Regions from separate parts of the Pseudomonas rhizozeae genome, predicted to be linked through region 3. Evidence: riboswitches for the same ligand, from Rfam matches in the RefSeq annotation. Region 3 holds a riboswitch; each other region holds the start of a gene.
The links. A riboswitch is a leader RNA that binds a small molecule or an ion and turns the genes downstream of it on or off. The one in region 3 is predicted to bind cobalamin.
Positions count from the first base shown of each region.

Region 1 (3,270 bases), on a different contig from region 3:
ACCAGGGTCATGCCGAACGGCGAGTTGAGGTTTTGCAGGAACACCGTGCGGGTTTCCGCCACGCCGTCGTGGTTGCTGTCGCGCAGCAGGGTGATGCGGTTCGCGCTCGGCACGCCGGCGCCGGCGCGGCCCATGACTTTTTCCATGACCCAGCCACGAATGCCTTTGCTGTCATCGGGTTTCGGCGGCGCGTTGGTTTCAGCGACCAATACGTCGCCGTTCGGCAGCTTGTACAGCCAGCGCGGATGATCCAGGCCTTTGGCGAAGGCGCCTACTTGCAGGCCCTGGGCCGCAACCGGTTTGCCGCCGTCCGGCCAGCCGATTGCCGGGGCGATGTTAACGGTGGGAATCAGGGTTTTGTTCGGTTCCGGCAACTTGGGCGAAGCCCCGGTGCCATCCGACACTTGCAGTGTGGAGGACTCGCCGCAGGCGACCAGGCCGGCGGCGAGCGCAATGACGACAACGAATTGAGGCTTGAACATGCGGGCATCCCTTTGAGTGCACTGTGTAGTGGTAGAGACACTCGGCGCCGCGATGGTTCAACCTCAGCCGCGCGCTTCCTTGAACAGCATCGCAATTCCGGGGTGATAGTTGCCCGATTCGTTACGCAACTTGCGATATGCATAAGGGAAGTACCAGGCGACGGCACAGGTGTGCTCCTTCTGCAGGTCGTCGACCATGTCCTGCAATTCTTCCGGCGTCGCGCTTTGCTGGGCTTTTTGCGGGGAGACAAACAGGCAGCCGAGTTTCAGGTCGCTGGCGTAGCTGATGCGTTTGGCGTCGCTGGTGATGTCTTGCAAGGCTTGGGTCAGGTTGAGGTTGTTGACCTTCGGCCAGCGCTGGGTGGTTTGCAGGTAAGCGCGCTGTTCGGCGCCGGCAATCATCAGATCGGCGCGGGCGTTGCGTTCGCCTTCTTCGAGTTGCTTGCGGGTGCTGGTGTGTTGCAGCGTGACCATCTCTGCCATCCAGGCCGCCGCCGACAGCAGGCCGAGGTTGGCTTGTTCGTCAAACCAATATGGCGAGTCGTTATCGCCGCGCACAGCGTTGTAGCGGTCGATGCAGTCGAACCAGCGCTCCAGCACCGGGCGCAGGAATTCCAGCTTCGGATTGCTGATGATCATGCCTTGCATGGGGCTCACCCTTCTTTGTGTGATGTTAAATTTATGGCGCTTTGATATCACTGTGACAAGCGTCGCACAAGATTGACGTCAGATATTTGAGCGGCGGCGGATAAACGGCGACGGCGGTCCTGCTTTCATTGACGCTCCACCCCCAACCCTCTAACCTTCGCGGCTTGTTTCAGGTGCTCTGTGGCCACGGTCGACAGGGTGAAACAGGGAAACCGGTGAGTGCTGCTTCTATTGCTGAAACCACGATCCCGGTGCTGCCCCCGCAACGGTAAATGAGTGAAAGCTGCGCCAGCCCTTTAACCAGGGCCAGCCACTGTGCCAATCCGGCATGGGAAGGCGCGCAGCCCGGCCTGCGCCGCTCATGAGCCCGGAGACCGGCCTGATCCATCCAGCGGCATCACGGTGGGCGATGCCAGGCTTTTTGCCGTCTATTCCTGTGCCCGCCCGCCGTGACCCCGCCTCAACGGAGAGCTGCCCCATGACTGATTCCCCCGAACGTGACGAACGCCACCTGGCACGCATGCTGCGCAAAAAAGCCGTGATCGATGAACGCATCGCCAATTCCCCCAACGAATGCGGTTTGCTGCTAGTGCTCAGCGGCAACGGTAAAGGCAAGAGCAGCTCGGCGTTCGGCATGCTCGCGCGGTCCATGGGCCACGGCATGCAGTGCGGCGTGGTGCAGTTCATCAAGGGCCGCAACAGCACCGGCGAAGAATTGTTCTTCCGGCGATTTCCCGAACAAGTACGTTTTCATGTGATGGGCGAGGGCTTCACCTGGGAAACCCAGGACCGCCAGCGCGACATCGCCGCCGCCGAAGCCGCGTGGGCAGTGTCCCGCGAATTGCTGCGCGACCCGTCGATCGGCTTGGTAGTGCTGGATGAACTGAACATCGCCCTCAAGCACGGCTACCTCGATCTCGATCAGGTGCTCAGTGATTTGCAGGCCCGCCCGCCGATGCAGCACGTGGTGGTAACGGGGCGCGGCGCCAAACCGGAAATGATCGAACTGGCCGACACCGTGACCGAAATGGGCATGATCAAGCACGCCTTCCAGGCCGGGATCAAAGCGCAGAAAGGCGTCGAACTTTGACTCAGCCACGTCATTGCCCGGCGGTACTGATCGCCGCGCCGGCCTCCGGTCAGGGCAAAACCACCGTCACCGCCGCGCTGGCCCGTTTGCATCGCAATCAGGGGCGCAAGGTGCGCGTGTTCAAATGCGGCCCGGACTTCCTCGACCCGATGATCCTCGAGCGCGCCAGCGGTGCGCCGGTCTATCAATTGGACATGTGGATGGTCGGCGAGCAGGAAAGCCGTCGTCTGTTGTGGGAGGCTGCCGCCGAGGCCGACCTGATTCTGATCGAAGGCGTGATGGGCCTGTTCGACGGCACGCCGTCCAGTGCCGACCTGGCGCGCCACTTTGGCGTGCCGGTGCTCGCGGTGATCGACGGCACCGCCATGGCCCAAACCTTCGGCGCATTGGCCTTGGGCCTGGCGCGCTACCAGCCAGACCTGCCGTTCGCCGGTGTGCTGGCCAACCGGGTCGGGACCTTGCGCCACGCGCAATTGCTTGAAGGCAGCCTCACCGAAGGCCTGCGCTGGTACGGCGCGCTCTCGCGGGAAACCGGCATCGAGTTGCCCAGCCGCCATTTGGGCCTGGTCCAGGCCAGCGAACTGAACGACCTCGACCTGCGTCTCGACGCCGCCGCCGAAGCCTTGGCCGGCAGCTGCGAGGTAGCGCTGCCACCAGCAGTCGAATTCGCCGCACCGACATTGATCGACGCCGAGCCTTTGCTGGCTGGGGTGCGGATCGCCGTGGCCCACGACGAAGCGTTCGCCTTCACTTACGGCGCCAGCCTCGATCTGTTGCGCGCGATGGGCGCCGAGTTGAGTTTCTTCTCGCCGATTCGTGACTGCGAGTTGCCGCCGGCGGACAGCCTTTACCTGCCCGGTGGCTACCCGGAATTGCACCATGTGGCGCTGTCGCAAAACACCGCGATGCTCGACGCAATCCGCGCTCACCATGCTGCCGGCAAACCCTTGCTCGCCGAGTGCGGCGGCATGCTGTACCTACTCGATTCGCTGACCGATGTCGAAGGCACCCGCGCCGAATTGGTGGGGCTGCTGGAGGGCGATGCGGTGA
Region 1 covers NZ_JAVLSB010000041.1:37,355-40,624, reverse strand. Annotated here, with positions in the region: gene RG836_RS12845 (PQQ-dependent sugar dehydrogenase) at 1-482, opposite strand, end outside; gene RG836_RS12840 (hypothetical protein) at 546-1,130, opposite strand; cobalamin riboswitch at 1,285-1,527, shown strand; gene cobO (cob(I)yrinic acid a,c-diamide adenosyltransferase) at 1,609-2,220, shown strand; gene RG836_RS12830 (cobyrinate a,c-diamide synthase) at 2,217-3,270, shown strand, end outside.
Region 1: another riboswitch for cobalamin. It lies ahead of cobO (cob(I)yrinic acid a,c-diamide adenosyltransferase); the one in region 3 lies ahead of RG836_RS14025 (CbtB domain-containing protein).

Region 2 (3,270 bases), on a different contig from region 3:
TCGACCGGCCGGTTGCCCTGGAAGTCCTGGCCGCCGCTGGCGAAGTCGTCGTACTCGGCGCGTACGAATGCGGCGTTGGCCGACAGTTGCACCGCGTAAGGCAAGCTCAGTTCCAAAGTCGCCTCGATGCCGTCCGAGGATTGCTGGCCGATCTGCTGCTGGATCGTCGGGTTGGCCGGGTCGGTGCTCAGCAGTTTCTTTTTGACGATGTGATACGCCGCCAACGTCCATTCGCCACGGTCATCGAGGAACTGCTGCTTGAAACCCACTTCAGTCTGCTTGGCCTTGGTCAGGTCCCACTGCTGCTGGCCGGCGCTGAGGGTCAGCAGGTTGCTGACACCCTCGGTACTGGTGGCGTACTGGCCGTAGACCGAGGTGTCGTCGGTCAGCGCAAACACCAGTCCGGCGCGGTAGTTCTCACCGGTCAGGCTGCGGTCGCTGCGGGTGTCGGACAGCAAATCATGCCGATCAAGGTGCACCTGATCACGGCGCGCCCCGGTGATCAGCGACAGACGTTCGGTCAACTGGGTGCGGTTCTCGGCGAACAGCGAGAACTGCCGCGCCTGATTACCATCCCGCGAGCGGTACGGGTCATCACTGACGTACTGCCCGCCACCGGACTGCGCCATGGGCACGCTGTCGCTGTAGGTGTTACCGAAGTCATGCTTGCGCAGGAAGCGGATCGAGTTGTAGTCGGCGCCAACCACCGTGCGGCTGTCGAGACCGAACAGACTGTGGTCGAAGGTGAAACTCTGGCGATCGCCGACCTGTTCCTGGGTGTGTTTGATGCTGATGAAGTCGCTGCGGCCGATTTGCTCGCCGGGCTGCCAGGTATAGGTTTCCGCGTTGCGCCAGCGCCGCTGGGTCTTGAGGAAATACAACTGATTGCTGGCGGTGATTGCATCGCTGATGCGCCAATCGGTCACCAGCCGCGTCGACTGATCGTTGTAGTGCAGCTCGGCATTGTCGACGTTGTAATTGCGATCACGCAGGCGTTCGCGGTTGTGCCCCTGCACCAGCGGCGTGCCGAAATACTGCTGCGGATTCTGCTCACCGTAGTCGTGGGACAGGCTCACGCTGAGGTCTTCCGACGGCGCCCAGCGCAGTGACGCGCTAAGGGCCAGGCTGTCGGAGTCGCCGCGATCGACCCAGCCGTTGCTCGCCTGTCGATTGATGTTGAGCCGATAGCTGAGGGTGTCGGTCAACGAGCCGCCGCTGTCCAGCGCCGCTTGCCGGCGATCATCCGAGCCGTAGCCCAGGCGCAGGCGATTGCGTATCTCGCCCTCGAACGGCTTCTTCGGCACCACGTTGACCACCGCGCCGGTTGCGCCTTCGCCGTACAGCACCGAGGCCGGGCCACGCAGGATATCGATGCGCTCCACCGACCAGGTGTCCACCGGGAACGTCACCGTACCAGCGCCCACGTACAGCCGCGTGCCGTCATAGAGCTGCATGATCGAGCCATGCCCGGTAAAGCCGCGCGCCGACAACGCGGTGCCGCCATTGCCCGGCGAGCCGATGAAGCTGATGCCCGGCGAACGGGTCACTGCGTCCTGCACCGTGGCGTTGTTGCGGCGCTGGATCTGCTCCGCGCTGATGCGGCTGACGCTGGCCGGAGTTTGCAGCGCCGTGAGGTTCAGCCGCGAACCGGTCGGCACCACGGTGTGCAGGTCGGCCGGCGCTTCGGTGCTGTGCACGGTTTCAGTGATGGCCGTGGTCGGCAACGTCAGGGTGGTGTCGTCTTCAGCGGCCTGGACCGGCAAGACAAACGCCAGGCACGGCGCGATACCGGCGCGCAGGGACGTGCCGGACAAAGTGTTGAACAAGGATTTACGGGACATGTCGTTCCAACTCGAAACAGGAATGAATGAATCCCGGAGGGAACAACGCATAGGGAATCGCGGGCGCGCAAAAGCCCACGGAAACCGGCCTGCGCCCGCCCACCGCGGGTTTGCCACACAAAGCTTCAGGCCGGTCTCCGGGCTTGCGAGGGTCATGAAGCATTCACCTTCCCATGCCGGAGCACAGTGGTCTGTCGAATGCTTCGCTCGCTTACCGTTGCGGGGGCAGCACCGGACTAGTCATCGAAACGACGCACCGGTTTCCCGTTTCACCTCATACACGGCGGCATGAGGCACCTGAAACAGGCGCGCATCTGACCACTGGTGGCGGGCAGAGTCAATGTGCGATGGGGTTCGTTCGAGGTGTTTGCTGGCAGGCGAATAGCTCTCGCGAGCAGAGGGTTGGGTGATGGATGCCGTTCGCCTGAACACTGGAGCTCCGGTGTGCGAGCCTGCTCCGGGCGACGTTTCGACGAAGGCTATTCACCGCCCGGTGAGTGCGTTGCGGATGCCCTCGACACCTTGGGCCTCACCAACGGACACCCCGAACAAAACTCCACCGGCTCACACACTTCATACCAAAAACAACAGGTCCGGCGGAACCGGACCGCTTTGCCCCCCTCCACCACCGTCAATGGCCGACGGAAATGCCCCAGCGGGTTGTACCCCAACCCAAACACTGCAGGCGCCGCCTCTTCCAGCAACCAGTGAAAATCTTCGGCACAGCGCTGGCGAATCAGCGGATCGTCGATCAGACCCATGCGTTTCTCATACAACGAATACACGCGCACCGCCGTGTTCTCCCACAGGATCCGCCGGGAAATACCGCTGACCCGGTTGAAGGTTTGCCACAACGGTGCCAGCAGCCCGGCGAACAAGTCGCCGACGATCGCCTCACGCCAGGCCTCGCGCTGGCCCGGCGCATAACTTTGCGGTGTGTGATCCGCCAGCGGCAGCGACGAACTCCAGCGACCCTCGTCATAACCGTATTCCAGCACCGCGTTGTCCAGTGTCAGCGGCAGGCCCCGGTCGCACGCCGACAGCGCGTACAAACAGGCACCGGTGGCGAGAAAGGAAAAACGCTTGGCCAGCAGCGATGCGGTAATACTGCGAGTCGGCGAACCGATCACCGGCCCCAGTTGATCGAGCAACTGCGCGCACACCTCATCGTCCAATAGCGCCCGGGCACTGACCGAACGCTGCATATCGCGCGCGGCCAACGGCTTAAGGCGCAGCGCACCGGACAACAGCGCCCAGTCCTGCACGCTGAACATTTCGCTCAGCGACATGGCGGCAGCTCCCGGCCGAACGGAATGCACAGCGGCGTGCCGAAGAACGGGTCGGCGATGATCCGGCAATTGAGGTTGAACACCTGCTTGACCAGCGCTTCATTGAGGATGTCCGCCGGGCGGCCCTGGGCGAACGCCGT
Region 2 covers NZ_JAVLSB010000026.1:97,429-100,698, forward strand. Annotated here, with positions in the region: gene RG836_RS08860 (TonB-dependent receptor) at 1-1,841, opposite strand, end outside; cobalamin riboswitch at 1,953-2,157, opposite strand; gene RG836_RS08865 (IucA/IucC family C-terminal-domain containing protein) at 2,321-3,130, opposite strand; gene RG836_RS08870 (ABC transporter ATP-binding protein) at 3,121-3,270, opposite strand, start outside.
Region 2: another riboswitch for cobalamin. It lies ahead of RG836_RS08860 (TonB-dependent receptor); the one in region 3 lies ahead of RG836_RS14025 (CbtB domain-containing protein).

Region 3 (3,270 bases):
AGACTGGCGAACGTCTCGCCGGGCGGCATGGCAGTCTTGTCGGCGTAGCGGGTCAAAATCACGCTTTGCGAGACGTCCGGCAGGGTCAATTCCGCGCCGAGCAACGCGGCGCAGGCGGAGGTGGCGGTGACGCCGGGGATGATTTCAAACGGGATATCCAGCTCGCGCAACCAGCGGATTTGCTCGCCAATCGCTCCGTACAGACTCGGATCGCCGGAATGCACCCGCGCCACGTCTTGGCCCTTGGCATGGGCGGCTTTGATCAGGTCGATGATCTGTTCCAGGTGCAGCTCGGCGCTGTTGACCACCTGCTCGGCGCAATGGCCGTCCAGCACGGCGGCGGGCACCAGGGAGCCGGCGTAGATAATCACCGGGCATTGGCGGATCAGTCGCTGGCCTTTGACCGTGATCAATTCCGGGTCGCCGGGGCCGGCGCCGATGAAGTAGACGGTCATGGCCGGCTCCTTGAAAAAAGCTCAGAACGCACCTTCAGATGAAGATTGCTCATGATGGAGAGCGATGGATTATTGAAGGTTTACGCCGCGATCGCCAGGGCCAGGGTCGCCTGAGCGTACTTTTGTCGCGAGACCAGCAGTTTCGCTGGTGCCCGGGCCAATTGTTCCGCCAGGGCCAGCGCGGCACTTTCGGCCACGCCGTAGCAGCCGGTGCGCTCGAACGCAATCTGTGAGCGATGGCTCAATTGCGCTTGATAAGCGGCCAATTCGGCGCTGCTGAAGCAAATCAACGGCAGGCCCAATTGGCTGGCCAATTCCCGTAACCCTGGCTCATCGCACTTGATGTCGATGCTCGCCAGGGCCTTGATCGCCTGCAGTTCGATGCGGTGCGCTTGCAACGCTTGATCGAGTAACGCCCGCAACGTACTGGCCGGGCAGCCACGCTGGCAGCCCAGTCCGACCACCAGGGTCGACGTTGCGCAGGTGTTCGTCATGCGTGGTAGTGGCCTGCCTGTTTACGGCGGAACAACCACGCGCTGATCAAACCGAGGGCCAGCCAGAACGCGACGTTAGTCAATTGCGAAGCAATTTTGAACTGCGCTTCCAGTGCTTCTGGCGCCAGCATCGAATGCACTTGCGGTTGCGGCGCGCCAATCACATGCGGCACGGCGAGGATCGCCACGCCAAGGATTTTCAGCGCCCAGTGACGGCCGAACACGATCAACGCGATGCCGGCGGCGGTGGAGGCTGCGGTGCCGACCCACCAGATTTGCCGCTGCGCCAGATCGGCGGCAGCGGTGCCCGGCAGTTCCGGCGGCAGGCCCAGCGTCGGCGCCAGCACGAACGTCGCGTAACCGGCCAACCCCCAGAGCAGGCCTTGAGCGGTTCGAGTCGGTGCACGCAAGGTGTACAGGCCGGCCAGCATGAGCGCAAAACCGACCGCGACCACCAAGTTGCCGCCGGTCGTGGACAGCACGCGCTGCCAGCCGTCTTCCGGCTCCCAGGCTTCGCCGTCGTGGCTGTGGGCGGCCGTCGCACCTTCGGCATGTTCGTGGACTTCAACCGCGGCGGGCTCGGATTTCTCGTAGGTCTCGGCCTGGAGAATCAACGGGGCAACCCAGAAGCTTTGCAGCAGGGTCAGCAGCAGGGCGGCCGCCAGACCGGTGAAGCCTGCGGTTTGCGCAATACGCTTGATCATCGGGGCAGGTCTCAGTGGCAGGGGAACGCGGAACTGTGACGGGTATCGTGCGCGGCGTTATGGACGGCTTCGATGTGCGAGAAACCGGCGAAGTACACCAGGCACACGCCGAGGATCGACGCACAGACGGCGGCAGTCAGACGTTGGCTGAGGGTCGTGGTGCTGGCGGAGCTGTTATCGGTGCTGCTACCGGTGCTGCTGATGATCGACATGGCGCTTCCCTCTGTGCTGTCAGCGGGTGAATCGAGCGCATGGCAGGCCTCGGCACGGCAGGCGCGCGGAGACTCGAACAGCGCCCGCCCACCGCGGGTTTGTTATGGCGTGGTCAAGCCACGATGTGTTGCGGGCCGGTCTCCGGGCTCACGAGGGGCGGGGCGCGCAGCCTCACCTGAAAGAATCGCCTTCCCATGCCGAGGCACAGTGGCTCTGATTCTTCGCTCGCTTACCGTTGCGGGGGCAGCACCGGACTGACATGGCCTTGAGTAAAGCACATGATTCACCGGTTTCCCGTTTCACCCTGTGAGGGGCACCCGTAACAAGATGCGTAGGAGAGCATGGGCGGGGGACGGGCGTCAAATTGGCTGCAGATTCGTCTGGTGCAACAGCTTCATTGTGGTAAGGGAGCTAGCCTGTGGCGAGGGGGCTTGCCCCCGATGGGTTGCGAAGCAACCCAGCTTTCTCCCGCCGAACGACCGTGCGTCCAGGTTTACGACGGCTGCGCCGCCGAACGGGAGCAAGCTCCCTCGCCACAAGTAAGTCCATCAACCCAGGGCCCGTCCATCCACCGCCGGTGATCGCGGACATTGACCCGCTCCCACACCATGCGTAGCCTTGCGCTTTCGAGGTTCTTCGGCGCGTGCGCCGGAGCTAAGAAGGGAACGCGGTCAATGCCGCGGCTGCCCCCGCAACTGTGAACGGTGATGTTCGCTGCCACGCCACTGCCCTGTTTGTAGCTGACCGCTACCGGGCGGGAAGGCGCAGCGAATGCCAGGCCCCCGGGCCGGCGCGCCGTCAGCCAGGAGACCTGCCTCGGCACAGATTCTCACTACAACCGGGCGGGGTGATCCGGTGGCGATCTCTTCCCGCGCGCCTGCGCCGCCGGTTGTCGTCCCGTATGCCCGCCACCTTGCCAAAGGGCATCCGATGAAAACACTGGCCAAACTCCCCGTCACCATCGTCACCGGCTTCCTCGGCTCGGGCAAAACCACCTTGCTGCGGCACATGCTCGACAACGCCCAGGGTCGCCGTATCGCGGTGATCGTCAACGAGTTCGGCGAGCTGGGTATCGACGGTGAAATCCTCAAACAATGTTCGATCGGCTGCACCGAAGAAGAAGCCAACGGCCGCGTCTACGAACTGGCCAACGGCTGCCTGTGCTGCACCGTCCAGGAAGAGTTCTTCCCGGTGATGCGCGAACTGGTGGCCCGTCGCGGCGACCTCGACCACATCCTCATCGAAACCTCGGGCCTGGCGCTGCCCAAGCCTCTGGTTCAAGCCTTTCAGTGGCCGGAAATCCGCAGCGCCTGCACCGTCGACGCAGTGATCACCGTGGTCGACAGCCCGGCCGTGGCTGCCGGCACCTTCGCCGCGTTCCCGGATCAGGTCGATGCCCAGCGC
Region 3 covers NZ_JAVLSB010000043.1:152,473-155,742, reverse strand. Annotated here, with positions in the region: gene cobM (precorrin-4 C(11)-methyltransferase) at 1-455, opposite strand, end outside; gene RG836_RS14035 (cobalamin biosynthesis protein) at 536-949, opposite strand; gene RG836_RS14030 (CbtA family protein) at 946-1,653, opposite strand; gene RG836_RS14025 (CbtB domain-containing protein) at 1,665-1,865, opposite strand; cobalamin riboswitch at 1,982-2,202, opposite strand; cobalamin riboswitch at 2,479-2,699, shown strand; gene cobW (cobalamin biosynthesis protein CobW) at 2,797-3,270, shown strand, end outside.